3 regions of the Micromonospora sp. WMMD964 genome follow, and region 2 is predicted to be linked to each of the others. Evidence: riboswitches for the same ligand, from Rfam matches in the RefSeq annotation. Region 2 holds a riboswitch; each other region holds the start of a gene.
What was found. A riboswitch is a leader RNA that binds a small molecule or an ion and turns the genes downstream of it on or off. The one in region 2 is predicted to bind cobalamin.
Positions count from the first base shown of each region.

Region 1: another riboswitch for cobalamin. It lies ahead of O7616_RS18560 (ribonucleoside-diphosphate reductase subunit alpha); the one in region 2 lies ahead of cobN (cobaltochelatase subunit CobN).
Region 3: another riboswitch for cobalamin. It lies ahead of O7616_RS06675 (ABC transporter substrate-binding protein); the one in region 2 lies ahead of cobN (cobaltochelatase subunit CobN).

Region 1 is NZ_CP120860.1:4,064,790-4,074,348, reverse strand. Features, by position in the region: gene O7616_RS18585 (TraR/DksA C4-type zinc finger protein) at 1-303, shown strand, start outside; gene O7616_RS18580 (GNAT family N-acetyltransferase) at 319-816, opposite strand; gene eno (phosphopyruvate hydratase) at 816-2,087, opposite strand; gene O7616_RS18570 (MerR family transcriptional regulator) at 2,206-3,120, shown strand; gene O7616_RS18565 (ribonucleotide-diphosphate reductase subunit beta) at 3,117-4,112, opposite strand; gene O7616_RS18560 (ribonucleoside-diphosphate reductase subunit alpha) at 4,160-6,493, opposite strand; cobalamin riboswitch at 6,683-6,897, opposite strand; gene O7616_RS18555 (enolase C-terminal domain-like protein) at 7,508-8,902, shown strand; gene O7616_RS18550 (FadR/GntR family transcriptional regulator) at 8,910-9,559, shown strand, end outside.
Region 2 is NZ_CP120860.1:4,749,336-4,758,894, reverse strand. Features, by position in the region: gene O7616_RS21925 (MFS transporter) at 1-1,041, shown strand, start outside; gene O7616_RS21920 (aldo/keto reductase) at 1,115-2,011, shown strand; gene O7616_RS21915 (hypothetical protein) at 2,113-2,781, opposite strand; gene O7616_RS21910 (hypothetical protein) at 2,809-3,312, opposite strand; gene O7616_RS21905 (hypothetical protein) at 3,377-4,087, opposite strand; gene O7616_RS21900 (RNA polymerase sigma factor) at 4,080-4,655, opposite strand; gene O7616_RS21895 (hypothetical protein) at 4,782-5,117, shown strand; gene O7616_RS21890 (MBL fold metallo-hydrolase) at 5,129-5,845, opposite strand; cobalamin riboswitch at 6,187-6,316, shown strand; gene cobN (cobaltochelatase subunit CobN) at 6,598-9,559, shown strand, end outside.
Region 3 is NZ_CP120860.1:1,412,497-1,422,055, forward strand. Features, by position in the region: gene O7616_RS06645 (NlpC/P60 family protein) at 1-170, opposite strand, end outside; gene mqnE (aminofutalosine synthase MqnE) at 410-1,579, shown strand; gene O7616_RS06655 (hypothetical protein) at 1,603-2,040, shown strand; gene O7616_RS06660 (DUF4229 domain-containing protein) at 2,114-2,398, shown strand; gene O7616_RS06665 (C39 family peptidase) at 2,490-3,827, opposite strand; gene O7616_RS06670 (M14 family zinc carboxypeptidase) at 4,039-5,916, shown strand; cobalamin riboswitch at 6,040-6,176, shown strand; gene O7616_RS06675 (ABC transporter substrate-binding protein) at 6,269-7,198, shown strand; gene O7616_RS06680 (iron ABC transporter permease) at 7,212-8,309, shown strand; gene O7616_RS06685 (ABC transporter ATP-binding protein) at 8,306-9,205, shown strand; gene O7616_RS06690 (VOC family protein) at 9,155-9,559, opposite strand, start outside.

The DNA.
Region 1 (9,559 bases), 680 kb from region 2:
CAGACCGAGGCGCAGGTCACCGCCCTCGACGGCGACCTGCGCAACCTCTTCGAAGCGTCCCGGGCGTCGAACGCCGACGACGAGCACGACCCCGAAGGCGCCACGATCGCCTTCGAACGCGCACAGCTCAGCGCGGTCCTGGACGCGGCCCGCCGACGCCTCGCCGAGTTGGACGTCGCACTGCACCGGGTCGACGACGGCAGCTACGGCGTGTGCGAACGGTGCCGTCGTCCCATTCCCGCCGAGCGGCTGGCCGCCCGCCCGTCGGCGCGTACCTGCGTCGCCTGCGCCGACCGACGCTGACGGGGAGTGGGACCGTCAGGTGATGACGGCGCTGCGCCGCTCCAGCAGGACCACGTCACGCCAGCGTCCGTAGTGACGACCAACCCGCTCGCGTACGCCGACCACCCGGAACCCGGCCCGCTGGTGGAGCGCCAGACTGGCGGCGTTCTCCGGGAAGATCCCGGACTGGATCGTCCAGATGCCGGCCGCCTCGGTGGAGCTGATCAGCGCATCCAGCAGCAGTCGACCGGCACCACGGCCCTGGGCGGCCGGGTCCACGTAGACGGAGTGTTCGACCACACCGGCGTACACCGCCCGGGTGGAGGTCGGCGAGGCGGCGACCCAGCCGAGGACCGCGCCGAGGCGGTCGACGGCCACGAACCGGTGCGCGGTCAGACGCGCGACGTCGAACGCCACCCAGGTCGGCGCGGTGACCTCGAAGCTGGCGTTGCCGGCGTCGAGGCCGGCCTGGTAGATCGCCAGGACCCGACCGGCGTCGCCGTCGGTCATCGGCCGGATCGTGACGTCGACCATCAGCGGGTTTCCCTCCCGGCGTAGACGGCGCGGTCGCCGAGCTCCTCCTCGATGCGGATGAGCTGGTTGTACTTGGCCGTACGATCCGAGCGCGACAGCGACCCGGTCTTGATCTGGCCGCAGCCTACGCCCACGGCCAGGTCGGCGATCGTGGTGTCCTCGGTCTCGCCGGAGCGGTGTGACATCACCACCCGGTACCCCGCCTTGTGGGCGGCGTCGACGGTCGCGAGAGCCTCGGTGAGCGTGCCGATCTGGTTGACCTTGACCAGGATGGCGTTGGCGTAACCGCCCTCGATCCCGTCGCGCAGCCGGTCGACGTCCGTGCAGAAGACGTCGTCGCCGACCAACTGCACCCGCTCCCCCGCCAGTGCCGTCAGCCGCTGCCAGCCGGCGATGTCGTCCTCGGCCATCGGGTCCTCGATCGAGGTGATCGGGTACCGGGTGGCCAGGTCCACCAGCAGGTCGATGTGCTCGTCCACGGTACGGCGACGTCCCTCGCCGACGTAGTCGTAGACGCCGTCGCGGTGGAACTCCGAGCTGGCCGGGTCGAGGCAGATCGCCACCTCGGTCCCGGGCTGGTAGCCGGCGTCCTCGACGGCGCGCACCACGAAGCGCAGCGCCTCGTCGGCGGTGGAGAAGTGCGGCGCGAACCCGCCCTCGTCGCCCACGTTGGTCTGGTGACCGGCAGCGGCCAGGGACGCCTTCAGGGTGTGGAAGACCTCCGAGCCGACCCGGACCGCCTCGGCGAAGGTCCGTGCCCCGACCGGGGCGATCATGAACTCCTGGAAGTCGAGCGGGTTGTCGGCGTGCGCGCCGCCGTTGATGATGTTCATCATCGGCACCGGCAGCAGGCGGGCGCCGACGCCGCCGACGTAGCGGTAGAGCGGCTGCCGGTGAGCCGCCGCCGCTGCCTTCGCCGTCGCCAGGGACACCGCGAGGATCGCGTTGGCGCCCAGTCGACTCTTGTCCTTCGAACCGTCGAGTTCGATCATCGTCTCGTCGACCAGCGCCTGATCCTCGGCGTCGAGCCCGAGCACCGCGTCGGCGATCTCGCCGTTGACGGCGGCGACCGCCGTCGTGACGCCCCTGCCGTGGAAGCGGGCGGGATCCCCGTCGCGCAGCTCGACCGCCTCGTTCGCCCCGGTGGACGCGCCGGACGGTACGGCCGCCCGGCCGATCGAGCCGTCGCGGAGTTCCACGTCGGCCTCCACCGTCGGGTTGCCCCGGCTGTCGAGAATCTGCCGAGCACGCACCCGATTGATTGCCGTCATCACACACTCCCTGGTCACACTGCCTTTTCACCGCCAGACTGGCAGGAAACGACGGTCCTGGCACCGCGACGATGGACACGTTGACCCGTACCCCAGGGTCCGGGTTTAGGGTCGCGGGATGCGGGTTGGTGAGCTGGCACGACGGACCGGGACGACGGTCCGGGCACTGCGGTACTACGAGTCGGCCGGGCTGGTCGTGCCGAGGCGGCTCGGCAACGGCTACCGCGAGTACGACCCGATCGCGGTGCGGCTGGTGGCGCAGATCCGCGAGCTGATGGCACTCGGCCTCACCGTCGAGGAGACCCGCCCGTTCGTCGAGTCGATCGCCGGTGGCGCCGACGACACCGACGTGTGTGCGGCGGCGGTGGCGACCTACCGCAGCACCATCACCAACCTCCAGGAACGGATCGGCAGGCTGACCGCCCAGCGGGACGCGCTGGACGCGCGCCTGGACGCCGCCGCGACCCAGGTCGTACCCGGCGGTGACGAGGCCGGGGGCGACCCCGCCGCGCTGGTCGGCACCAGCCTGCCGTCCCTGTCCTTCTACGGCACCGACGGCCGCCCGGTCGACCTCGGCGCTCTCGGCGGCGGACGCACCGTCGTCTTCGTCTACCCACTGACCGGGCGGCCGGGCGTCGACCTGCCCAACGGGCTGTTGGAGGTCCACGGCGCCCGGGGCAGCACCGAGCAGGCCGCGTGGTTCCGCGACCACCACGCGGAACTCCGCGCGGCCGGCGCCGCCCGGGTGTACGGCCTGTCCGCGCAGTCGACCGGGTACCAGCGGGAACTGGCGTACCGGTTGCGGCTGCCCTACCCACTGATCCCGGACCCGAGGCTGACCCTGGCCACCGCGCTGCGGCTGCCGACCCGCACCGCTGGTGACATGACGCTCTACGAGCGGCTGACCCTGGTCGTCGCCGACGGCGTGGTGGAACACGTCTTCCACCCGATCCCGGACCCGGCGTCGCACCCCCTGCACGTGATGCGATGGCTCACCAAGCGACGCCGGGCCCCCGGACCGGTCGCCGCCTAGAAGTCGTCGTCGAAGGCGACGGTGCCGGTCACCCCGACCTGGTACGCGGACACCCGCCGCTCGAAGAAGTTGGACAGCTCCTGCACGTCCTGCAACTCCATGAAGGCGAACGGGTTGCCCGACCCGTAGTGCGGGGCGATGCCGAGCTGGGCGAGGCGACGGTCGGCGACGTGCTGGAGGTACTCCCGCATGTCGGCCAGGGTCAGGCCGGGCACACCCTGGCCCAACAGGTCCTCGGCGAACTGCACCTCGCACTCGACGGCCTCGGTGAGCATCTGCCGCACATGGTCGGCGAGGTCGTCGTCGAACAGGTCCGGCTCCTCGGCGCGGACGGTGTCCACGACGTCGAACGCGAACGCCATGTGCATGGACTCGTCGCGGAACACCCAGTTGGTGCCGGAGGCGAGCCCGTGCAGCAGGCCACGGGAGCGCAGGAAGTAGACGTACGCGAACGCCCCGTAGAAGAACAGCCCCTCGATGCAGGCGGCGAAGCAGATCAGGTTGAGCAGGAACGCCCGCCGGTCCTCGCGCGAGCGCAGCTCCCGCAGGTCGCCCAGGGAGTCGATCCAGCGGAAGCAGAACTCGGCCTTGCGGCGGATCGAGGGGATGTTCTCGATCGCGGCGAACGCCTCGAACCGCTCGGTCTCGTCGGGCACGTACGTGTCGAGCAGATTGAGATAGAACTGGACGTGCACAGCCTCCTCGAACAGTTGCCGGGACAGGTAGAGGCGACCCTCGGGGCTGTTGACGTGCTGGTACAGGTTGAGCACCAGGTTGTTCGCGACGATCGTGTCCCCGGTGGCGAAGAACGCCACCAGGCGGCTGACCAGGTGCCGCTCGGCCGGCGACAGCTTGTCCAGGTCGGTGAGGTCGGCGTGCAGATCGACCTCCTCGACCGTCCAGGTGTTGCGGATGGCGTCGCGGAACCGGTCGAAGAAGTGCGGGTAGCGCATCGGGCGGAGGGTGAGGTCCATCCCGGGGTCGAGCAGCATGTGCGTGGTCCTCGTCTCGGCGGTGGTGGCGGTGGTGTCGGCGACGGTCACTGGCAGGCCTCGCACGACTCGGGGTTCTCCAGCGAGCAGGCCAGCGCCTCCGCGTCGAGCGCGACGGGCGCGACAGCGACGGGCGCGACGGCGCTGACGGTGGCCTGCTGGATCCGCGTCGCGGGGCGCGAGCGCAGGTAGTAGGTGGTCTTCAGCCCGGCCTTCCAGGCGTACAGGTACATCGAGGAGAGCTTGCCGATGGTCGGCGCGGCCAGGAACAGGTTCAGCGACTGCGACTGGTCGATGAACGGGGCACGGGCGGCGGCCAGGTCGATCAGCGCCCGCTGCGGCAGCTCCCACGCGGTGCGGAACAACTCCCGGACACCGACCGGCAGCTCGGCGATGTCCTGCACCGACCCCTCGGCCCGCTTGATCGCCGACCGGATCCGGTCGGTCCACAGACCACGGGCCTTCAGCTCGCGGACCAGAGCGGTGTTGACCTGGAGGAACTCCCCGGACAGCGTCTCGCGCTTGAACAGGTTGGACACCTGCGGCTCGATGCACTCGTAGCACCCGGCGATCGAGGCGATGGTCGCGGTCGGGGCGACGGCCACCAGCAGCGAGTTACGCAGCCCGTGCGCCGCGACCTGCTCCCGCAGCGCGTCCCACCGGGCGGTCTGCGTACCCTCGACGCCCCACAGGTCCGGTTGCAGGTCGCCCCGCGCGGCCCGGGTCTGCGGGTACGCCGGGTGCGCACCGACCCGGCGGGCCAGGTCGGCGGAGGTCTCCAGCGCGGTCAGGTACAACTCCTCGCTGACCCGGGTGGACAGCTCCCGCGCGGCCGGCGAGTCGAACGGCAGCCGCAGCGCGAAGAAGACGTCCTGCAGGCCCATCAGCCCGAGCCCGACGGGCCGCCAGCGGGGGTTGCTCGCCGCCGCCTGCGCGGTCGGGTAGTAGTTGATGTCGATGACCCGGTCGAGGAAGGTCACCGCGGTACGGACCGTGGCGCGCAGCCGCTCCCAGTCGATGCCACCGTCGACGAGGTGGGCGGCGAGGTTCACCGAGCCGAGGTTGCACACGGCGGTCTCGGCGTCGCTGGACACCTCGACGATCTCGGTGCAGAGGTTGGACAGGTGCACCACGTTGCCCGGTTCGGCGGTCTGGTTGCACAGCCGGTTCGACGCGTCCTTGAAGGTCATCCACCCGTTGCCGGTCTGGGCCAGGGTCCGCATCATCTTCCCGTACAGCTCCCGCGCCGGGACCTGCCGGACGTAGCGGCCCTGCGCCTCGGCCTCGCGGTACGCGGCGTCGAACCGCTCCCCCCACAGGTCGGGCAGTTCAGGCACCTCGTGCGGGTCGAACAGCGACCACATCTCGTCGGCCTCGACCCGGCGCATGAACTCGTCGGGCACCCAGTTGGCCAGGTTCAGATTGTGGGTGCGGCGGGCGTCCTCGCCGGTGTTGTCCCGCAGGTGCAGGAACTCCTCGACGTCCGGGTGCCACGGCTCCAGGTAGACGCACGCCGCGCCCTTGCGCCGGCCGCCCTGGTTGACCGCCGCGACGCTCGCGTCCAGCGTGCGCAGCCACGGCACGATCCCGTTGGACTGCCCGTTGGTGCCCCGGATCAGGGCGCCCCGGGACCGGACCCGGGAGTACGCGATGCCGATGCCACCGGCGAACTTGGACAGGTTGGCGACCTGGGCGTAGCGCGCGTAGATCGAGTCCAACTCGTCCAGCGGTGAGTCGACCAGGTAGCAGGAGGACATCTGGGTGTGCCGGGTGCCGGAGTTGAACAGGGTCGGCGAGCTGGGCAGGTAGGCCAGGCTGGACATCAGCCGGTAGAAGCCGACCGCCTCGTCCGGCGTACGGGACAGGCCACAGGCCACCCGCAGCAGCCAGTACTGGGGGGTCTCCAGCACCAGCCGGCTGGTGGGGTGGCGCAGCAGGTACCTGTCGTACACCGTGCGCAGCCCGAAGTACTCGAACCGCCGGTCGCCGTCCGCGTCGACGGCCTCGTCGAGCACCGCGGCGTGGGCGGCGACGAACGCGGCGGTGTCGTCTCCGATCAGGCCCTCGGTGTGGCCGGTCCGGATCGCCGCGCTGAACGAGGCGATGCCCTGCCGACGCACCTCCTTGTCGACGTAGCCGGCCAGCAACCGGGCGGCGAGGCGCGAGTACTGCGGTTCCTCACCGATCATCTCGGCCGCGGTCTGGATGGACAGCCGGTCCAGCTCGGCTGTCGTCGCGCCGTCGTACAGGCCGCTGATCGTGCGGGTGGCGACGCGCATCGGGTCGACGTCGGTCAGGTCGTCGGCCCACCGCTCGACCGCCCGGACGATCTTGTTCACGTCCACGGGTTCGGTGCCGCCGTCGCGCTTGCGGACCTGCATCGGCGTCCGCCGCTGGGCCGCGTCGGCACTGGCCGGGACTGCCTCGGTGACTGTCACCACTCGCTCCTCGGAGTTCGAGACCTGGGGGCCCGAACGCGGGGAGACAGACACCGACGGACGCCACGCCGGCGGCGGGGGTCAGGTGGCGTCAGCCGTCCCACGCGGCCTCGGACCGCCGCACACCCGGGTCCGGGTACGCGGCGCGCTGGCAGGTCTTCGGACTCGTGGGCACGACCGGGCTCGCCGGTCTCCTACCGGCCGTCGCTTCCCAGACCGTGTGGCCCAGTGCTGATGACGGCTGTCGTTCCCACTCACCGCTGCGGGACAGTCCCGGATTTCCACCGGGTTCCCTCTTGCCTCGATCGCTCCGGATGAGCGGCCGAACCAGCTGCGCTCGACACCATATATAGGGACCCAGCGGTTGTCACACCCCACATGTCGGTGTCGGCGTGTCGGCGACGGAGGCGGTGACGACCGTCACCCGAGCGCGGCCCGGCCGCCCGGTCCCAGACGGGCCCGAATGCCGACGACCCCGCAGTACGACGACGGCGGTCCACAAAGATGCGATGTATGCAGGATCCAGATGTAAGGAACCTTGCTCATAATCCACCGTCGATACGCTCAACGGAGGCGAACATCTAATCTTCAAGAACACCGCTCGACCGCCGATTCTCGCCCTCGATCCGACTGACGGGCGGCCGCTCGCGACCCGACACGCATCACCGGCCGGCGGTCCACATCGAACAACGCAAGCCCTTGAGCTGCGCCGAAGTCCTCGACCACAGGGGTCGAACGCGGACACTCGGCCCGCCGTGCGGGCTTCGGCGCCATCCTGGCGGTCGTCCGGGATCCGAACGCGGCACCCGCGAACGGCCGATTACCCGTCGGTCATCACCGACCAGAGACATTGGATGTCTGCACCGACCGGGTGATCGCCGTCGTTGACGCGCCTGATCCAGCCTCCGTATACTCCGAATGATCATCTGATCTTTTGCCTAATCGGGCGAGGAGCGCATGCCGCAGATCACTGCCGTCACCGTCGAGGACGTCCGCTTCCCCACCTCCCTGACCGCTGACGGGTCAGACGCCATGAACAAGGACGGCGACTACTCGGCGGCCTACGTCGTCCTGCACACCGACGGCACCGACAGCGTGGGCGCGCCGCTCGCGGGCCACGGCTTGACCTTCACCATCGGTCGGGGCAACGACATCGTCGCCGCCGCGGCGGTCCACCAGGCACAGCTCCTCGTCGGCCTGGACGTGGCGACGATGGCGGCCGACATGGGGGCGGTCTACCGCCTCCTCACGTCCGACTCGCAGATGCGGTGGCTCGGTCCCGAGAAGGGCGTCGTCCACCTGTCGCTCGCGGCCGTGCTGAACGCCTCGTGGGACCTTGTCGCCCGGCTCGCCGGCAAGCCGCTGTGGCGGCTCCTGGTGGACATGTCCCCCGAACAACTCGTCGACATCGCGGACCTGCGCTACCTGTCCGACGCGCTGACCCGGGACGAGGCACTGGCCATCCTGCGGGCCAAGGAGAGCACCAAGGCCGACCGCCTCGCCCAGCTGGACCGGACCGGCTACCCCGCCTACACCACCTCGGCCGGGTGGCTCGGCTACGGCGACGACAAGCTGCGCCGGCTGTGTCAGGAAGCGGTCGACAGCGGCTACGGCTACGTCAAGCTCAAGGTGGGCGCCAACCTCGACGACGACATCCGCCGGTGCGCGATCGCCCGGGAGATCCTCGGCCCGGACCGCAACCTGATGATCGACGCCAACCAGGTGTGGGACGTCGGTCAGGCCATCGAGTGGGTCACCGCCCTCGCCCGGTTCAAGCCGCTGTGGATCGAGGAACCGACCAGCCCGGACGACATCCTGGGCCACGCGGCCGTCCGCCGGGCCGTCGCCCCGATCGGCGTCGCCACCGGCGAGCACTGTCACAACCGGGTGATGTTCAAGCAGCTCTTCCAGGCCGGGGCCATCGACTTCTGCCAGTTGGACACCGGCCGGCTGGCCAGCATCAACGAGATCGTCGCCGTGCTGCTCCTCGCCGCGAAGTTCGACGTACCGGTCTGCCCACACGCCGGGGGCGTCGGGCTGTGCGAGATGGTCCAACACGTGTCGGTGCTCGACTACGTCGCGGTCTCGGGAGATCTCACCAACCGGGTCACCGAGTTCGTCGACCACCTGCACGAGCACTTCACCGACCCGTGCGTCATCAGCGACACCGGCTCGGGCAGCGGCTACGTCCTGCCCGACCAGCCCGGCTACTCCACCCGAATGCGCCCCGAATCGATCGCGCTCTACCGCTTTCCCGACGGCCACTACTGGGCGGCGGCGGACCCGACTACCGTGTCATCTCCGGAGCCGTACGTGATCGCGGGTGGGACGGCCACATCCGCCGGCCGCTAGGGGGGTCATGTCTCGCACTGACGAAGTGGTGAACGGCATCAAGCGGATGATCCTGGACGGCAAGTTCAAGCCCGGGGACCGTCTGCCGATCGAGAAGGACCTCGCGGAGTCGCTCGGCGTCTCGCGCGGCTCCCTGCGCGAGGGGATGTCGGCGCTGTCGATCCTCGGCATCGTCAACATCCGTCAGGGTGACGGCACCTACGTCACCAACCTCGACGCACCGCAACTGCTGGCCCCGATGGGATTCGTGGTCGACTTCCAGGGTCAGGGCGACCCACGGCACATCCACACCGTCCGGCGGCTGCTGGAGTGTGAGGCGGCCCGGTTGGCCGCGACCAGGATCACCGACGAGGCCCTCGCCCAGGCGGGGGAACTCCTCGACGAGGCGGCCCGGATGGTCGGCCAGTCACCGCAGGACCACGAACGCATCCTCGAGATCGACATCGCCTTCCACCGGATCATCGCCGTGCACGCCGAGAATCCGGTGCTCGTCGGCCTGATCGAGGCGTTCGCCGGTCGCACCATCCGCGGGCGGCTCTGGCGGAGCCTGCACGAGGAGGGCGCGGACCGGCGTACCCACGACGAACACGTGGCGATCCTGAAGGCCCTGGTGGCGCGTGACCCGGAGCGGGCCCGCACCCGGATGGCGAACCACCT
Region 2 (9,559 bases):
CTGCTCGCCATGCCCACCGCCGGGCTGCTCGCCCAGCGACTCGGCGCGGCCCGCACCGTCGCCCTGGCGACCGGGGTGGTCGCTGTCGGCCTGACCGTGGCGGGGCTGGGCGCCACGATGACCGGGTCGTTCGCCGTCGTCGCCGTGGGCCTCGTCGCCTTCGGCTACGGCTCCGGCGCCTGCGACGTGGCGATGAACGTCGAGGGCGCGGCGGTGGAGCGGCGGCTGGGCCGCACGATCATGCCTCGCTTCCACGCGGGGTGGAGCCTCGGCTCGGTGGCGGGAGCGGCGCTCGGGGCCGGGGCGGCCCGCTTCGACGTGCCGGTCGGCACGCACCTCGTCGCGGTGGCGGTCGTCGTGTTGGTCGGCACGGTGCTCGCCGCCCGGACGTACCTGCCCCTGGGCGTCGACCCCACCGGCGACCCGGCGGACGCCACCCCGGCTGCCCGCCGTCGGGCGCAACTCGCCGCCTGGCGGGAGCCGCGCACCCTGCTGATCGGGCTGTTCGTGCTGGTGGCGGCGTTCACCGAGGGAGCCGCCAACGACTGGCTGGCCGTCGCGTTCATCGACGGACGAGACCTGAGCGAGGCCGCCGGCGCGGCGGTCTTCGCGGTCTTCGTCGTGGGCATGACCGTCGGGCGCACCGTCGGCACCATCGCGCTGGACCGGTGGGGGCGGGTGCCGGTGCTCAGCGGCACCATCGGGCTCGCCGTGGTCGGCGCCGGCCTGGCCGTACTGGCCGGCTCCGGACCGGTGGCCGTCGTCGGCGTCGCGCTGTGGGGCCTCGGCGCGTCGCTGGGCTTCCCGGTCGGAATGAGCGCCGCCGCCGACGACGAGGCGCACGCGGCGGTGCGGGTGAGCGTCGTCGCGGTGATCGGCTACACCGCGTTCCTCGGTGGCCCTCCGCTGCTGGGCCTGCTCGGCGACCAGGTCGGGACCCTGCGGGCGCTGCTGGTGGTGCCGCTGCTGCTGCTGCCGACCCTGCTGCTGGTGCCGGTGCTGCGCCCGCCGCACGCCGTTGCGTCCGCCAGTGAAAACTAACCCAGCACGCCGTCGAGCGGTATCGGGTGCGTGGCCGACTGCGCCGTGTACCCGGGCTGGTTAGGGTCGCCCGATGCCAACCGACGAGATCACCGCCGCAGCCGCGGGCACCTGGGCACTGGGCGACCGCACCGTGCGCCGGATGGGCTTCGGTTCCATGCGGATCACCGCCGACCCCGACCCGGCCCGGGCCGTCGCGCTGCTGCGCCGCGCCGTCGAGCTGGGCGTCGACCACATCGACACGGCCGCGTTCTACGTCTCGCCCGGCGGAACCCTGCGGGTCGGCACCGGCCCGGCCCGCTACGCCACCGAGCTGATCCGCGCGGCGCTCGCCCCGTACCCCGAGGATCTGGTCATCGCCACCAAGGTCGGCTTCGGGTACGACCCGGAGGCGGGCTTCACCGAGGCGTTCACCCCGGCGCAGTTGCGCGCCCAGGTGGAGGAGAATCTGCGTCGGCTCGGTCGCGACCACCTCGACGTGGTCAACCTGCGCCTGGGGCGGGGGCCCGGCGAGGTGCCGCCGGCCGACCGGTTCGGCGCGCTGGCCGACCTGCGTGCCGCCGGGCTGATCCGGCACCTCGGGCTCTCCAACGTCCGGCCCGAGCAGCTCGACGAGGTGGCGGGCATCGCGCCGGTGGTCTGCGTGCAGAACAACTACGGGGTGGACGCCTACCGGGAGCAGGACGACGTCGTTCGGCTCTGCGGTGAGCGGGGCATCGCCTACGTGCCGTTCTTCGCACTCGCCGGCACCGGCCGGGAGGCGGGCGCGAGCGCCGCGCAGACCGCTGCGGTCGAGGCCGTCGCCCGCGCGCACGGCGTCACCGGGCACCAGGTACGCCTGGCGTGGACCCTGCACCAGGGCCCACACGTGCTGGCCATCCCCGGCACCGCGGACCCACACCACCTGGAACAGAACATCGCCGCCGGAGCCCTGCGCCTCACCCCCGAAGACCTGACCCGTCTCCCTTGACCGTCCACCCCCTCAGCCTCGTCGATCGTGAAGTTGGCGTCACCGATTACGACGTTTCGTACCGCTAACTTCATGATCAACGAGGTGGGGCGGGGCGGGGATCAGTCGTTGACCCAGACCCGTAGCGGGCCGGTGGGGAGGAAGCCTGCCTGCCGGGCGGGGGTCAGGTCCGGGGTGGTTTCGTAGCCGACCAGCGGCGCGTCGGGCACTGTGGCGCACACCGCGCGCCAGACGGCCCGGGGGTCGTCGGCGTGGGTGAACAGGTTGGAGACGCCGTAGACGCCCCCGTCGCCGCTGAGTACCGCGCCGCCGGTGATCACGCCGCTGTCGTCGGGACGGGCGAGCACCCGTACCCGCGGGTGGTCCAGGAGTGCGGGGCGGAACAGGTCCCCGCCGCCGTGAGCTGCCGCCCAGGCCACCAACTCGTCGGGCGTGGTGACCGGGGTGAGGGCGGCCTCGGCCGGCCGTTCCGCCGCAGGGCGGTGGATCCACTGGGCGTCGAAGAGCACCCGGAAGCCGTACCCGGACAGGTCGAGGTCGGCGAAGCTGTCCTTCACCGTCGCGCCGGGCCCCGCGTCGATGCGGGCCAGCAGGGCCTCGGCGTCGACGCCCGGCCGCACCGTGACCGCGTCCGGGTACCACGGCGGCGAGCGGCGGGGGACCGACCAGGCGTCACCGTCGGTACGGCCGGTCAGCCCGTGGCTGCGGCAGACGATGTCGCACCACCCGGCGTTGTCGCGGGCCGCCGCCGCCCGTGGGTCCTTCAGCACGCCCGGCAGCCTAGGCGGCCCGTGCGTTCACGGCGCGTAGACCAGGTTCATCGTGTCGGTGTGCCCGGACCAGCGCAGGTCGAGGCGCCAGCAACCGGCCTGGGGCACGTCGATGATCGACGGACCGGGCCCGCCGGCGACCTCACGGGTGACAGTGGTGTCGGTGCCGTCCAGCGTCGCGGTGATCACCAGCGTGGCCGGTGCCGTCGGGTCGGGCGAGATCGTGGAGGCCTGGGCCACCCACAGGATCTTGTTGTTCGACCCGTCCTCGCGGTGCTGCCGCAGCGGGTGGGCGAACAGCACCGCCACGATGTCACCCTTCGCCCCGAAGACGTGCGGGACCCGTGCGTCCCCGCTGAAACCGGCGTCCGCCCAGTCCGGCAGCGACCCCGTCTCGACCCGCGTCGCGCAGGCCCTCGCCGCGGTGGCGTCGGCGCTCGTCGGCGCGGCCGTTCCGCCGCTGCTCGTGGTCGTGCACCCCACCAGCAGGACCACCGACGCCGCCACCATCAACCTGTCCTGTGCACCCATCTCACCCCTCCAGTGCGCGTCGACTCGTCGCATGTTCAGGACACCGGCCGGGCCCGCCGGGTTCCTACCGCAGTGAGCGGGCGATCTCGATCGCGTCGGCCTTGCTGAGCGACCCTTCGAGCCGGTAGCTCACGTCGGCGTCCTGCCAGATCAGCGTCGAGGCGGCCAGTCGGGCGGTCTCCTCGCGGACCTCGCCCGTGCGGTCCACGTACGACAGCACGTGTGGCCCGTCGACCCAGACGGCGAAGTCACCGTCGACCTGCGTCCACTCCGCCCCCGGCGGGGTGACCTCCTTGTGGAAGGCCAGGTTGAGGCGACCGTCGAACGCGTCGACCCGCAGCGTGCCCCCGTCGTAGAGCAGCGTCGCCACCCGGCAGACGCCCGCCGCGTCGGGGTCGGCCACCAGCACCTGCTCGGGCGTACCCAACGACGCCGGCAGGCGGATCGGGAACCGCACCGCCCGTTGGGCTTCCGCCAGGTCCGCGGTCCGCTGCGCGGGCAACGGCGACGGGGTGCCGCCGGGCAGCGTCGGGGCGGGTGAGGTGGCGATGCCGACCCCGGCGAAACGCAGCAGCCCGGCGACGGCGTCCGCGACGGCGGCCCGGGTCGGCGGCACCAGCGCGACCAGGAGGGCGACCGACGCCGCCGCGGCGAGCGGGCGCCACCGCCACCGGGGCCGGTCGAGCCGTACGCGGACACCGCCGGTCACGTCGGGCGGCTCGGGTGTGTCCAGCCAGGCGGACAGCTCGCGCAACTCCCGTTCGAGGTCACCCATGTCGGACCTCCTCCCGGTCGAGAAGGCCGCGAAGCTTCGCCAACGCCCGGGATGTACGTGACTTCACCGTCCCCCGGGGCCAACCCAGTGCCGCCACCGTCTCCTCCTCGCTGAGATCGAGGAAGAACCGGCACACGATCACCTCACGGTCCCGTACCGGCAGTCGCCGCAGCGCCCGTACCAGTGCCTCCCGGCGCTCCCCGGCGAGGACCGCGCCGACCGCTTCGTCCTCGGCGACCTCGGACGTCGGGTCCGCCGCCGCCGCCCGCAGGACGAGCCCGTCGCGTCGGCCCCGGGACCGGTGCAGGTTGCGGGTCTCGTTGGCGACGATCGCGAGCAGCCACGACCGGAAGGACGACTCGCCCCGGTAACGGGACAGCTTGCGGTACGCCTTCACGAACGCCTCCTGCGTGACGTCCTCGGAGTCCGAACCCGCACCGAGCAGCACCGCCGTCCGGTACGCGGACGCGGTGTGCCGGGCGACCAGGAGGTCGTACGCCTCCAGGTCACCGGCCCGAGCGCGGGTGACGAGAGTGTCGTCGTCCAGGGGAGCCTCCGTTCGGATCACCCTCATGACACCGCTCACGCGTCGCGGGTTCCACCCGGCGCGGGTCAGGTTGCTCCCATCGGACGTGCAGCGTATTGCCAGGATCCGGTGCTGCACTGGAGGAGGTGTCGAGGAGAGGGGCTGGACATGGGCTGGTTCAACCGCCGGGCACGGGGTGCCGGGACGACTCCGACGAAGCTGGACCGGGAGGCGACCCGCGAGGACCTCGCGGCGCTGGAGGCGTTCGTCGTCGACAAGCGGGGCGTGGAGTTCTACCTGGAGCCGGAGACCACCGCGACGGACACCACGGTGGTGGCGATCGCGCACGACGGTGAGTGGATCCGCCGTCGCACCGGTACGCCTCGCGCGGCGGGGGCGATCGCCCGCAAGCACGCGGTGCCGCTGTACGAGGCGGCGCGCACCGGCTACCCGGAACGGATGCGGACCTGGAGCAGGGCCCACCCGGAGCGCCACGCCCGCTGAGACCCGCCGGCTCAGGCGTCCCCGACGGCTGAGCGGGCCTGCTCGGCGGTCATCGGCTCGGCGTGGCTGGAGACGTACCAGAGGTAGCCGTCGTCGAGTAGTCGGCGGACCAGGCCCAGGTCGGGGCCGTCTTCGGGTCGGCGCAGGTGTGCCGGTGGCGGGTAGAAGCAGTCGCCCAACAGCATGACGCCCGAGTCGGGCACGAGAACGACTGTCGAGTCCGGCGCGTGCCCACCCCCGACGTGCCGCAGGTGCACCCCCACCGGCAACTCCTCGACGTCGGTGAAGGTCCGGGTGGGTGGCAGGACGGTGAAGTCCTCCCAGGAGGCCACCGCCCGTGCCCGCGCCCGGAAGCTCGGGCCGAGGCGAGGGTCGGCGCGTACCTGCTCGTCCAGGTAGTGGTGGCTCCACGGCCGGGCGGCCTCGGCGCGCAGCAGCGGCACGGCCGCCTCGTGCCCGACGATCTCCACGTCGGGCCACGCGCAGGCGCCCCAGACGTGGTCCCAGTGGTGGTGGGTGTAGACGAGCCAGCGTGGCCGCGGTAGCCCGGCCGCGGCGAGCGCGGCCTGGATCTCGCGGGCGTGCGAGGGGCTCTGCCCAGCGTCGATCATCACACTGCCGCGTTCGTCGGCCACGAGGGCGACGCTCGCCTGGACCGCATCCGGGTCGGGATCGCCCGGACAGAGCCAGACCCGGCCGGCCAGGTGGTGGAACTGCGGCGCGACCATGGTGATCGACCTCCGGGATTGATCGCGGACGCTGGTGTGGCGTCCGCCGATCCTAGGCGAGCGGGTCGCCCAGCGCCGTCCCGCCGGACGATCGGCGCAGGCCAGGGCAGGTACGGCCGTCCTTTGCTCTGCATATCCATATGCGCCGGTGACGCTCCGTGCCCGGTGCCTATAGGTATGCAGAGCAAAGGACGCGAAGCATTGATCCGAGGTACTGAAACGCGCGTAGCCGCGGCCCCGGTGATCGCCGAATGTCGATCTGCGCAGCCCGCCGGGCGGGTCTGGACCGGCGTTGACCCGCGGCGGAGGGGTGTGGCAGCATTCGCGGCCTGACGGCAGTGAAGGAAGTCGGTGCGATTCCGACGCGGTCCCGCCACTGTCACCGGGGAGTGATCCCCCCTCGTGAGTCACGGCCGTGTGTCTGCGGTTGGAAGGCCGGGGGAGAGCGTCGATCCGGAAGCCAGGATACTTCGGCCGTCGGGACGTACCCCAGGGCGTGGACACCCGAGGAGGACCCGATGACGCACGGCGTCTCATTCATCGACGACTGTCGTCGTAACCCGCGCGGTGGGAGCTTCGCCGCGCCCGCGACCGGTCACGCCCCGCTGAGCTGAGCACCCGCCGCCGGCCGGGCCCGCCGCTCGCGCTCGCGAGCCGACCGCCCCGCCGGCGTACCGGCTGACGCCGCACCCCCCCCCGCATCGTCGCGGTCACCCACGTGGTGGCCGGGGCGTCACTCACCGGAGCCTGCCGTGCGCATCCTGTTGCTATCCACCGCCGACACCGACCTGCTGGCCGCCCGCGCCAGCGGCGCCGACTACCGGCTGGCCAACCCCGCCCGGGTCGCCGCCGACGACGTGCCCGCCCTGCTCGACGGCGTGAACCTCGTCGTCGTACGCCTGCTCGGCGGTCGACAGGCGTGGCCGGACGGTCTCGCGGCGGTGCTCGAAACCGGCGTGCCGACCGTCGTGCTCGGCGGTGAGGCGCTGCCCGACGCGGAGCTGATGGCCGTCTCCACAGTGCCGTCCGGGGTGGTCACGCAGGCGCTGGCGTACCTGGTCGAGGGCGGCCCGGGCAACCTGGGGCAGCTGGCCCGGTTCCTCTCCGACACGGTGCTGCTCACCGGTGAGGGGTTCGCCCCGCCCGCACCCACCCCGACGTACGGCGTCCACCGTGAGTACCCCACGAATCCGGAGCAGCCCACCGTCGGGATCGTCTTCTACCGGGCGCACGCCCTCGCCGGTAACACCGGATTCGTCGACGTGCTCGCGGACGCGGTCCGCGCGGCCGGCGGCAACCCGCTGCCGATCTTCTGCGGCTCGCTGCGCGGGCTGACCACCGGGGCCGGCCCGCTCGGGCTCTTCGCCCGCTGCGACGCCCTGCTGGTCACCGTCCTCGCGGCGGGCGGCGCCGTCGCCGCGGACGCGTCCGGGGGCGGCGACGAGGACGCCTGGGACGTCGGGGCCCTGGCCGCCCTGGAGGTGCCGATCATCCAGGCGCTCTGCCTGACCAGCACCCGGAAGCAGTGGGCCGACAGCGACGCCGGGCTGTCCCCGTTGGACGCCGCGATGCAGGTGGCCATCCCCGAGTTCGACGGCCGGATCATCACCGTGCCGTTCTCGTTCAAGCAGATCGACTCGGACGGCCTCTCGGTCTACGCCGCCGATCCCGAGCGAGCCGCCCGGGTCGCCGGGATCGCGGTGCGTCACGCCCGGCTGCGGTACCTGCCCAACCCGGACAAGCGGGTCGCCGTGGTGCTCAGCTCGTACCCCACGAAGCACTCCCGGGTCGGCAACGCGGTCGGGCTGGACACCCCGGTCTCGGCGGTCCGGCTGCTCGCCGCGCTGGCCGAGGACGGCTACGACCTGGGCGACGCGCCGCCGCCCACCGACGGGGACGCGTTGATCCACGCGCTGATCGCCGCCGGTGGGCACGACGTGGAGTGGCTCACCCCGGAGCAGTTGGCCGCCGCCGAGGCCCGCATACCGGGGGACACGTACCGGCGGTGGTTCGACCAGGTCCCGACCGAGCTGCGCGAGCGGATGCGGGAACACTGGGGTGAGCCGCCCGGCGAGCTGTACACCGACGGCGGGGACATCGTGCTCGCCGGTCTGCGCTTCGGCAACGTGGTGCTGCTGATCCAGCCGCCACGCGGGTTCGGGGAGAACCCGATCGCCATCTACCACGACCCGGACCTGCCGCCGAGTCACCACTACCTGGCCGCGTACCGCTGGTTGGCCGCGCCCGTCGCCGACGGCGGCTTCGGCGCGGACGCCGTGGTGCACCTGGGCAAGCACGGCACCCTCGAATGGCTGCCCGGCAAGGGCCTCGGTCTGGCCGCCGACTGCGCGCCCGACGCGGTCCTCGGCGACCTGCCGCTGGTCTACCCGTTCATCGTCAACGACCCCGGCGAGGGCACCCAGGCCAAGCGGCGGGCGCACGCCGTGGTCATCGACCACCTGGTGCCGCCGATGGCCCGCGCCGAGACCTACGGCGACCTGGCCAAACTGGAACAACTGCTCGACGAGTACGCGACGGTGCAGGCCCTCGACCCGGCCAAGGTGCCCACCGTGCGGGCCCAGATCTGGGACCTGGTGCGTACCGCCGAACTGCACCACGACCTGCACGCCGAGGCGATGCCCGACGCGGACGACTTCGACGACTTCGTGCTGCACCTCGACGGGTACCTGTGCGAGGTCAAGGACGTGCAGATCCGCGACGGCCTGCACATCCTCGCCGACGCGCCCACCGGGGAGCCCCGCGTCAACCTCGTCCTCGCCGTGCTGCGCGCCCCCCAGATCTGGGGCGGCGCCCACGCCCTGCCCGGCCTGCGGCAGGCCCTCGCCGCCGCCTACTCCCTCGACGAACAGGAGCTGCTCGCGTCACCGGGACAGCGGCTGGCGCTGCCCAGCGCGCTGACCGACACGGTGGACGGACCGGCCGGCACCGCCGCCGACGCGGTCGACCTGCTCGAGGCCCTCGCCCGGCGGCTGGTCGTCGGCATGGAGACGCTCGGCTGGGACGCCGACACCGCCGACGCGGTGGTCGCGGAGGTGACCGGCCGGCCGATCCCGGACGTCGCCGCGGTGCTGCGCTTCGCCGCCACCGAACTGGTGCCCCGGCTGGACCGCACCACCGACGAGCTGACCAACACCCTCGGCGCGCTGGACGGCCGGTTCGTGCCGCCCGGCCCGTCCGGTTCACCCACCCGGGGCCTGGTCAACGTGCTGCCCACCGGCCGCAACTTCTACTCCGTCGACCCGAAGGCCATCCCCAGCCGCAACGCCTGGGACGTCGGGGTGGCCCTCGCGGACTCCCTGCTGGCCCGGCACCTCGCCGACACCGGCGCGTACCCCCGCTCGGTGGGGTTGACCGTGTGGGGCACCAGCGCGATGCGCACCCAGGGCGACGACATCGCCGAGGTGCTCGCGCTGCTGGGCTGCCGCCCGGTCTGGGACGACCGGTCCCGGCGGGTCACCGGCGTCGAGGTGGTGCCCACCGCCGAGCTGGGTCGGCCCCGCGTCGACGTCACGGTGCGCATCTCCGGCTTCTTCCGCGACGCGTTCCCGCACGTGGTGGCGTTGCTCGACGACGCCGTGCGGCGGGTCGCGGCCCTGGACGAGCCGGACGAGGACAACTACCTGCGTGCGCACGTCGCCGCCGACCTCGCCGAGCACGGCGACGAGCGGCGGGCCACCGCCCGGATCTTCGGGT
Region 3 (9,559 bases), 3.3 Mb from region 2:
GCGCCGGCGTCCGGCACCGTCGTGGGAATACCGGGCTCGGCGTACGCGGGGGTGGCCATCACGGCGGCGGCGATCGCACCGAGCAGGGCGGCCCAGAGCTTCGGACGCAGCACCGGCGAGATCACCGGGCTCCGTCGTCGCTGCCGTCGCCCGCGCCCGCTGTAGATCATGCCGCTCCCCGTCCCGCTGCTCCTCGCCGCGCACGGTGGGCGCGACCGCCGGGACGGTACCAGTGTGTGTGTTCCGCCCCACCTTGTTACTACCGCACCTCGCCAACCTTGTCGATGCGTGGCCGGGTTACGGGAGGCTGAGAGTTCGGTGAAGTGGGTCGCTGCCGGCGACCGTGCCGCCGGGGCTGTCGGCGTCCCGACGTACGCTCGACCGGGACCGCAGGTGGAAGGGACGTGCCATGGACGCCGGACTCAAGCGTGAGCTCGAAGCGAAGGTGTACGCCGGTGAGCGGCTGACCCGGGAGGACGGGGTCGCCCTCTACGAGAGTGACGACCTGACCTGGTTGGGGCGGCTGGCGCACCACAAGCGCACCGAGTTGAACGGTGAGCGGGTGATGTTCAACGTCAACCGGCACCTCAACCTGACGAACGTCTGCTCGGCGTCCTGTGCGTACTGCTCGTTCCAGCGCAAGCCGGGCGAGAAGGACGCGTACACGATGCGCATCGACGAGGCGGTCCGCAAGGCCAAGGAGATGGAGGGTGAGCAGCTCACCGAGCTGCACATCGTCAACGGTCTGCACCCGACGCTGCCCTGGCGTTACTACCCGAAGGTGTTGCGGGAGCTGAAGGCGGCGCTGCCGAACGTCAAGCTCAAGTGCTTCACCGCGACCGAGGTGCAGTGGTTCGAGAAGATCAGCGGTCTGAGCGCCGACGAGATCCTCGACGAGCTGATGGACGCCGGTCTGGAGTCGCTCACCGGCGGTGGCGCGGAGATCTTCGACTGGGAGGTCCGGCAGCACATCGTCGACCACGCCTGCCACTGGGAGGACTGGTCGCGCATCCATGCCCTGGCGCACAGCAAGGGCATGAAGACCCCGGCGACGATGCTCTACGGCCACATCGAGGAACCCCGGCACCGGGTCGACCACGTGCTGCGGCTGCGTGAGCTCCAGGACGAGACCGGCGGGTTCGCGGTCTTCATCCCGCTGCGCTACCAGCACGACTTCGTGGACTCGGCGGACGGCAAGATCCGTAACCGGATCCAGGCGCGCACCACCATGGCGTCGCCGGCCGAGTCGCTGAAGACGTTCGCCGTCTCCCGGCTGCTCTTCGACAACGTGCCGCACGTGAAGAACTTCTGGGTGATGCACGGGCTGTCGGTGGCCCAGCTCTCGCTGAACTTCGGCGTGGACGACCTGGACGGCTCGGTGGTCGAATACAAGATCACGCACGATGCCGACTCGTACGGCACCCCGAACACCATGCACCGCGAGGACCTGCTGCACCTGATCTGGGACGCCGGTTTCCAGCCGGTCGAGCGGGACACCCGCTACAACGTGGTCCGGGAGTACGACAAGGCCCCGTCGCTGGCGCAGCGGCGCGCCGAGCCGCAGCAGGTCTGGGCCTGAGTCACCACGTACCCTCGCAGTCGATGACCGAGCAGAGCGGTTCCGAGCAGCAGGGCGGGTTTCCCCGCCGGGACGCCGAGGGGCGGGTCGCCACCCTGGGTGACCTGCTCGGGGTGTGCCTGGCCGGGGTCGTCATCGGCGCGTTGGCGTTGGTGTTGTTCGACTGGGCGTTCGCCTCGATCGGCGCCGGTGACTTCGGGCACACCAACGGCTGGCTGGCGGTGATCCTGCCGGCGTGGCTGTTCTGGGACGACTTCCGGGCCTGGGATTTCGGTGCGGCGCGGGTGCTGGCGGCGGTGGTCGCCGCGGCCGTGGGCGTGTTCGTCGGTCTGCTGATCGCCGGGTTGGGCGCGGGGCTGCCGCCGCTGCTCTCCGGCGCGTTGGCGGCGGCGGCGTTCACCGTGGCGTACGCGGTGGTCTGGTTCCCGGGCGTCCGCTGGCTGGCCCGCCGGACCGGCTGACCGCTACCGCCCACCGGGCGGATCGACAGTTCCGCCGGCCTCGGCGGGCGACGGAGAGAACGGAGTGGTGCGGGTGAGCGCCGCGCTCAAGTACACGCTGGGCCGGATCGGGCTGTTCGTCGCCGTGCTGGCGGGTCTCTGGCTGATCGACATGAACGTGTTCCTGAAGCTGATGTTGGCGTTGGTCTTCTCCGCCGCGCTCTCCTTCTTCCTGCTGCGCGGGTGGCGGGACGAGATGGCCGGGGAGATGGCCGACGCGACCGAGCGCCGCCGGGCGGAGAAGGAGCGCCTCCGCTCCGCCCTGGCCGGCGAAGACCAAGACCCGAACCAGACCCCGCCCACCGACTCCTCACGTTGATCAAGAGGTTTGCGTCATCGAAGACGGGATCCGTGACGCAAACCTCTTGATCACCCGTGCAGAGGGCGGGGTGAGCCCGGTGGGTGGTGGGTTACCAGTTGGTGGAGCCTGGGACCTTGGGCCAGGGCTTGGACACCGGCTTGATCAGGTACGCGATGCCGCCGGAGCCGCCGGAGGTGCCCCCGCTGGCGTTGGTGCGCTTGGTCCGCAGCCAGATCTGTTCGAACTGCGCGCGCTTGTAGACGTTGCGCACCACGTCGTTGCTGGACGAGGCGGGGTCGTTGACGATCACGTCGCCGTCGGCGGTGAAGCCGACCACCACGAAGAGGTGTCCGGAGGTGCCGTAGTTCGCCCCGTCCAGCTCGCTGGCGAGGAAGGACTGGCTGGTCACGACGGGGATGCCGGCGGCGATGAATCGTTCCAGCTCGTCCAGCGAGTGCAGTCGGGTGACCCGCCCCTCCAGCCCGGGGAAGCCGGCCGCGTACGCGGTGTTGAACGGCCAGTTGCCCGCCCCGTCGTACGCGTAGTCGTAGGTCATCCGGGCCGCGTGGTTGACGGTGGGGTCGGGGTAGGTCGGGTCCACCCAGGAGGTGTCGGCCGCCGACGGCCTACGACCCCAGTACTCGACCACCATCTCCGTGGAGGTCGGTGAGCACCACGCCTCGCCGCCGCCGTCGTACTCGGGGTAGTGCCCGGCGTGCACGTTCTGCGAGTAACGCGGCACGGGCAGCTCGACGCCCCAGGCGATGTGCCCGGCGCTCGGCGTCACGGTGAACCGGTCCGGCACCGTGGAGCTCATCGCGCCGAGCATCCGGACCACCGGCGCGGCGGTCTGCCCGGGTGCCCGGTAGAGGGTCAGCCGCAGCTGGTACGACCGCAGCAGCACCCCGGCGGCGGCGTCATCGATGCTGAAGGTGTCGGTCCAGATCGTCGACCAGGGATCGCCCTGCCGCTCGACGCTGGTCCGCTTGATGTCGGTGTCGCCGGACGCCCAGCGACCCATGACGTACCACGGGGTCTGGTCACCGCTGGTGTAGCTGCCCTGCATCTCCACCTGGATCCAGGTGCCGGCGGGGGTCTCCGCGTTACATGAGGCGATCAGCTCGGTGGCGTCGAACCCGATCCGGGTCACCGGTGAGGTCCAGGTTCCGTACTCCCAGGTGCGGGCGGCGCCGGTGTGCGGGTCGACGTATTCGGTGGTGCCGGCCGGGCGGGCCAGGGTGAGGCCCGCCCGGGGGCCGGGCGCCACGCGGGTGCCGGACCGGTCGCCCCGGTGCCAGTCGGCGGGCCCGGACCAGTCCTGGAAGGTGATCTGCTCGTCGTGGCTGACGGCGGGTGGGCGGGCCGCCGTCGCGGGCGCGGCGGTGGCGAGCAGGGTGAACGCGGTGACGCCGGCGAGGGCGGCCGCGTGCAGGCGGGATCTGGCCATTGGTGCTCCGCGGTGTCGAGAGGGGCATCGTCGCTGGTCAGTTTTCCGCCCGGAGAGAAGTTTCGCCAGATGTTGGTGGGTGGAAAATCATTGCCGCCGAGATGATCGGCTCGGGATGGACAAGCCAGCGATCGATATTGATATGACCATGTGACAGGTGGTGAAGTGTCCTTCACCGAGCGGGATCTCCCGCCCATCGAGGAGGTAGTCCATGGCCCTCCGCACGTCCAACCCCCTCCGCCGCGTCCTGGTGCTCGCCGTCGTCGCCGGGCTGGGAATCGTCACCGTCGCCACCGGCCCCGTCGCCGCCCAGCCGGCGCCGGACCGGACCGCCGAGCCGGCCGCCGCCGGCTACCGGGTGCTCGGGCCCCGGACCCTCGCCGACCGCAACGCGGTGGCCCGCACCGGAGCCGCCATCGACTACTCCGAGCACGGTGTGCTGCACATCTCGGCGACCGCCGCCGAGGCTGCCGCGATCGGCAAGCTCGGCTTCCGGCTGGAACCCCTGGCCCCGCCGCCCAACGCCGAGCGCGGCGCCGGTGAGATCGGCACGCTGGCCTTCCCGCCCGCCGACTCCAACTACCACGACTACGCCGAACTGACCGCCGTCGTGAACCAGGTCGTCGCCGACCATCCGGCGATCGCCCGCAAGATCAGCATCGGATCGTCGTACGAGGGCCGCGACCTGATGGCGGTGAAGATCTCCGACAACGTCGGCACCGACGAGAGTGAACCGGAGATCCTGTTCAACGCCCAGCAGCACGCCCGTGAGCACCTGACCGTCGAGATGGCGATCTACCTGCTCAACCTCTTCACCGACAGCTACGGCAGCGACTCCCGGATCACCAACATCGTCAACAGCCGGGAGATCTGGATCGTGCCGACGGTCAACCCGGACGGCAGCGAGTACGACATCGCCACCGGGTCGTACCGGTCCTGGCGCAAGAACCGGCAGCCCAACAGCGGTTCGTCCAACGTGGGCACCGACCTGAACCGCAACTGGTCCTACAACTGGGGTTGCTGCGGCGGCTCGTCCGGCAGTACCTCGTCGGAGACCTACCGGGGGCCGTCGGCGTTCTCCGCGCCCGAGACGCAGGCGCTGCGCAACTTCGTCAACGGCCGGGTGGTCGGCGGCGTGCAGCAGATCAAGGCGAACATCGACTTCCACACGTACTCGCAGCTGGTGCTCTGGCCGTACGGCTACACCACGGCGAACACCGCGGCGGGTATGAGCGCGGACCAGTACAACACCTTCGCCACCATCGGGCAGCAGATGGCGGCCACCAACAACTACACACCGCAGCAGTCCAGCGACCTCTACATCACCGACGGGGACAGCATCGACTGGATGTGGGCAACCCACAACATCTGGGCGTACACCTTCGAGATGTATCCCGGCTCGTCCAGCGGCGGCGGCTTCTACCCGCCCGACGAGGTGATCCCCGCGCAGACCTCGCGCAACCGGGAGGCGGTGCTGATGCTCAGCGAGTACGCCGACTGCCCGTACCGGGCGATCGGCAAGCAGGCGCAGTACTGCGGCGGTGGTGGTGGCACCACGGTCTGGTCGGACACCTTCGAGACGGCCACCGGCTGGACCGTCAACCCGTCCGGCACCGACACCGCCACGGTCGGCGCGTTCGAACGGGGTGCCGCCCAGGCGACCACCTCCTCCGGCGCCAAGCAGCTCACCCCGTACGCCGGTTCCAACGACCTGGTCACCGGTCGGCTCGCCGGATCGGCAGCCGGTGACTACGACGTCGACGGCGGTGTGACGAGTGCCCGCTCCCCGGCGGTGACCCTGCCGTCGTCCGGCACGCTGACGCTCTCGCTGGCCTGGTACCTGGCGCACGGCTCGAACGCCTCGTCGGCGGACTACCTGCGGGTGAGCGTGGTGCACAACGGCGGTACCACCGCGCTGCTCACCCAGGCCGGCGCGGCCACCAACCGTAACGGGAGCTGGGCGGTCGCCAGCCTCAACCTCAGCCCGTACGCCGGCCAGTCGGTACGCATCCTGGTGGAGGCGGCGGACGCCTCCGGCGCCAGTCTGGTAGAGGCGGCTGTGGACAACGTCACCATCACGTCCTCCTGATCGGGTGGGGCCCCGCTCCGCCCGGCGGGGCCCCACCACCCGCCTCCGAGGTGCCGTATCCGGGACATATCCCGCACTGCGCGACGGTCCGGTTGATCGTCCAGCGCCGATCGACCCCTGGTCGATCCGGCACGTCGTGGCGGTGCGCTACCGTCTTAGCGACCAGTCCGCAGCGAAGCCGGTGCTAACCCGGCGCTGTCCCGCAACTGTGATGCCCCACTCCGGTGGGGACGAGCCAGGTCGCCTACGGATCGGTCGCGATACGCGCTCTCGAGGAAGGGCGCCTCGTGGGCGGGCGTACGAAAGTCCCTGTCGGCGAAGCACCACACTCCTCGACCGACAGGAGGCCCCCATGAACAGACGTACCCCTCGGCTCTTCGCCGCGACCCTCGCGGTCGCCGCGCTCGCCCTCGGCGCCTGCGCCGAGAAGGCCGACGACAAGCCGAGCGCCGGCACCGCGGCCGCCGCCTACCCGGTCACGGTCGGCGCGCTCACCCTCGACAAGCGTCCCGAGAAGATCGTCTCGCTGTCGCCCACCGCCACCGAGATGCTCTTCGCCATCGGTGCCGGCCCGCAGGTGACCGCCGTCGACGACCAGTCCAACTACCCGGCCGACGCGCCCAAGACCGACCTCTCCGGCTTCCAGCCCAACGCCGAGGCCATCGCTGGCAAGAGCCCCGACCTGGTGGTCCTCGCCAACGACACCAACAAGATCGTCGACCAGCTCACCAAGCTGAAGATCCCGGTCTACCTCACCCCGGCGGCGACCACGCTCGACGACTCGTACCGGCAGATCACCGAGCTGGGCACGCTCACCGGGCACGCCGACCAGGCCGACGACGTCGCCACCCGGATGAAGGACGACATCACCAAGCTGGTCAAGGACCTGCCGCAGCGCACCACGAAGCTCACCTACTTCCACGAGCTGGGCCCGGAGCTGTACAGCGCCACCAGCAAGACCTTCATCGGCTCGCTCTACAGCCAGGTCGGGCTGACCAACATCGCCGACCCGGCCGACGCGGACGGCAAGAACGGCGGCTACCCGCAGCTGTCCCAGGAGTTCGTCGTCAAGGCCAACCCGGACTTCGTCTTCCTGGCCGACTCCAAGTGCTGCCAGCAGAACGCCGACTCGGTCAAGGCGCGCAGCGGTTGGGCCGGGCTCACCGCGGTCAAGAACAACCAGGTGATCGCGCTGGACGACGACATCGCCTCCCGCTGGGGCCCGCGCGTCGTCGACCTCCTCCGGGTCATCATCGACGCGGTCGCCAAGGTGCCCGCGTGACCCCGACCCGTCGGTGACCGGGCCGCTGTCGGCGGCCCGGTCCGTCGGGCCACCACCGGTGGCCCGGCCCGCCGGGCTGCGCAAGCGTTGGCTGGTCGCCGGAGTGTTCGCGGTGCTCGTCGCGCTCGTCGCCGGGGTGTCCCTCGGGCCGGTCAGCCTGCCCGCCGGCAGCGTCGCCGCCGAACTGCTCAACCTGATCCCGGGCGTCCACCTCGACAGCGGCCTGTCCGAGCGGGAGATCGCGATCGTCACCGAGTTGCGGCTGCCCCGGGTGGTGCTGGCCCTGCTCGTCGGCGGCCTGCTCGCCCTCGCCGGGGGCTGCTACCAGGGCGTCTTCCGCAACCCGCTCGCCGACCCGTACCTCCTGGGGGTGGCCGCCGGCGCCGGCCTCGCGGTCACCGCGGCGATCGCCCTCGGCGGCGCCGGCCGGGAGGGGGCGATCTCCGGGCTGCCGATGACCATCCCGTTGGCCGCGTTCGCCGGGTCGCTGCTCGCCGTGACGATGACCTACGTGCTCGGCGCGGCCGGCGGGCGCAGCCACTCACCGGCGATGCTGATCCTGGCCGGGGTGGCGGTCTCCGCGTTCCTCTCCGCCGGGCAGACCTACCTGCTGCAGAAGCACGCCGACAGCATCCAACCGGTCTACTCCTGGCTGCTGGGTCGGCTCGCCACCGCCGGTTGGCACGACGTGCTGCTGGTGCTCCCGTACGCCGTGCTGACCACTGTGGTGGTGCTGCTGCACCGCCGTGAGCTGGACGTCCTGGCCGTGGGTGACGACGAGGCGAAGAGTCTGGGCCTGCACCCGCAGCGCACCCGCTACCTGTTGATCGCGGCAGCTTCCCTGGGCACCGCGGCGGCGGTATCCGCCACCGGCCTGATCGGCTTCGTCGGCATCATCGTGCCGCACACCGTCCGGCTGCTCGCCGGGTCGAGCTACCGGATGATCCTGCCGTTGTCCCTGCTGTTCGGCGGTGCGTTCCTGGCCCTGACCGACGTGGTGGCCCGCACCGCCGCCGCCCCGGCCGAGGTGCCGATCGGAGTGGTGACCGCCCTGCTGGGCGGCCCGTTCTTCGTGATCGTGCTGCGCACCGCCCGGCGGGTGCTCACGTGAGCCGCGAACCCGTCGCCGACCCGTCCGCCGCCGGCTCTTCCGGCGGCGTACCCGCCGTCGAGGTGCGCGGCCTGCACGTCGACCTCGGCGGCACACCGATCCTGACCGGCGTCGACCTCACCGTCGCCCCCGGCGAGTGGGTCACCGTGATCGGCCCGAACGGCGCCGGCAAGTCGACCCTGTTGCGCGCCGTCGGCGGCCTGCTGGCCGCGCCCGAGGCCATCACCCTCTTCGGTACGCCGAGCACGGCGCTGCGCCGCCGGGACCGCGCCCGGGTGGTGGCCACCGTGGCACAGTCGCCGGTGGTGCCGGCCGGCATGTCGGTGCTGGACTACGTGCTGCTCGGCCGGACCCCGTACATCCCGACGCTGGGCCGGGAGTCGACCGCCGACCTCGACGCCGTGCACGAGGTGCTCGGGCGACTGGACCTCACCGGCTTCCACCGTCGCGAGCTGGCCACCCTCTCCGGCGGTGAACGGCAGCGGGTGTTCCTCGCCCGCGCGCTCGCCCAGGGGGCGACACTGCTGCTGCTCGACGAGCCGACCAGCGCCCTGGACATCGGTCACCAGCAGGAGGTACTGGAGCTCGTCGACCAGTTGCGCCGTGAGCACGGCCTGACCGTCCTCGCCACGATGCACGACCTCTCCCTGGCCGGCGAGTACGCCGACCGGATGGTGATGCTCGCCGGCGGTCGGGTGGTGGCCGCCGGGTCCCCGTCGGAGGTGTTGACCGAGCACCTGCTCGCCACCCACTACCGGGCCAGCGTCCGGGTGGTCCCGGGCACCCACGGCCCCCTGGTGGTCCCCGTCCGCCCCACCCGCCCCGACCCCCTCGGGGCTCGTGGGTCAGGCGCCCAGGTCGATGACGGAGAAGAGGGCGCCCTGGGGGTCGCGTAGGGCGGCGAACCGGCCCGACGGGATGTCCCGGGGTGGGACCAGGATCGTTCCGCCCAGCTCGGCGGCGCGGGCCGCGGCGGCGTCCGCGTCGGTGACCGCGAAGTACACCGTCCAGTACGCGGGCAGGTCGGCCGGGAAGTCGTCGGCCAGCGGCGGCATCATCCCGGCGACGATCTGCGTCCCGAGCCGCCAACCGGTGTACGTCACGGGCCCCACCGCCTGGTCGTCCGGCTGCCAGCCGAACACCAGCTCGTAGAAGACCTTCGCACCCTCCGGGTCGGGGGTGACCAGTTCGTTCCAGCTCATCGCGCCCGGCACGTTGAACACTTCGGCACCGGTCATCGCCAGGGGTTG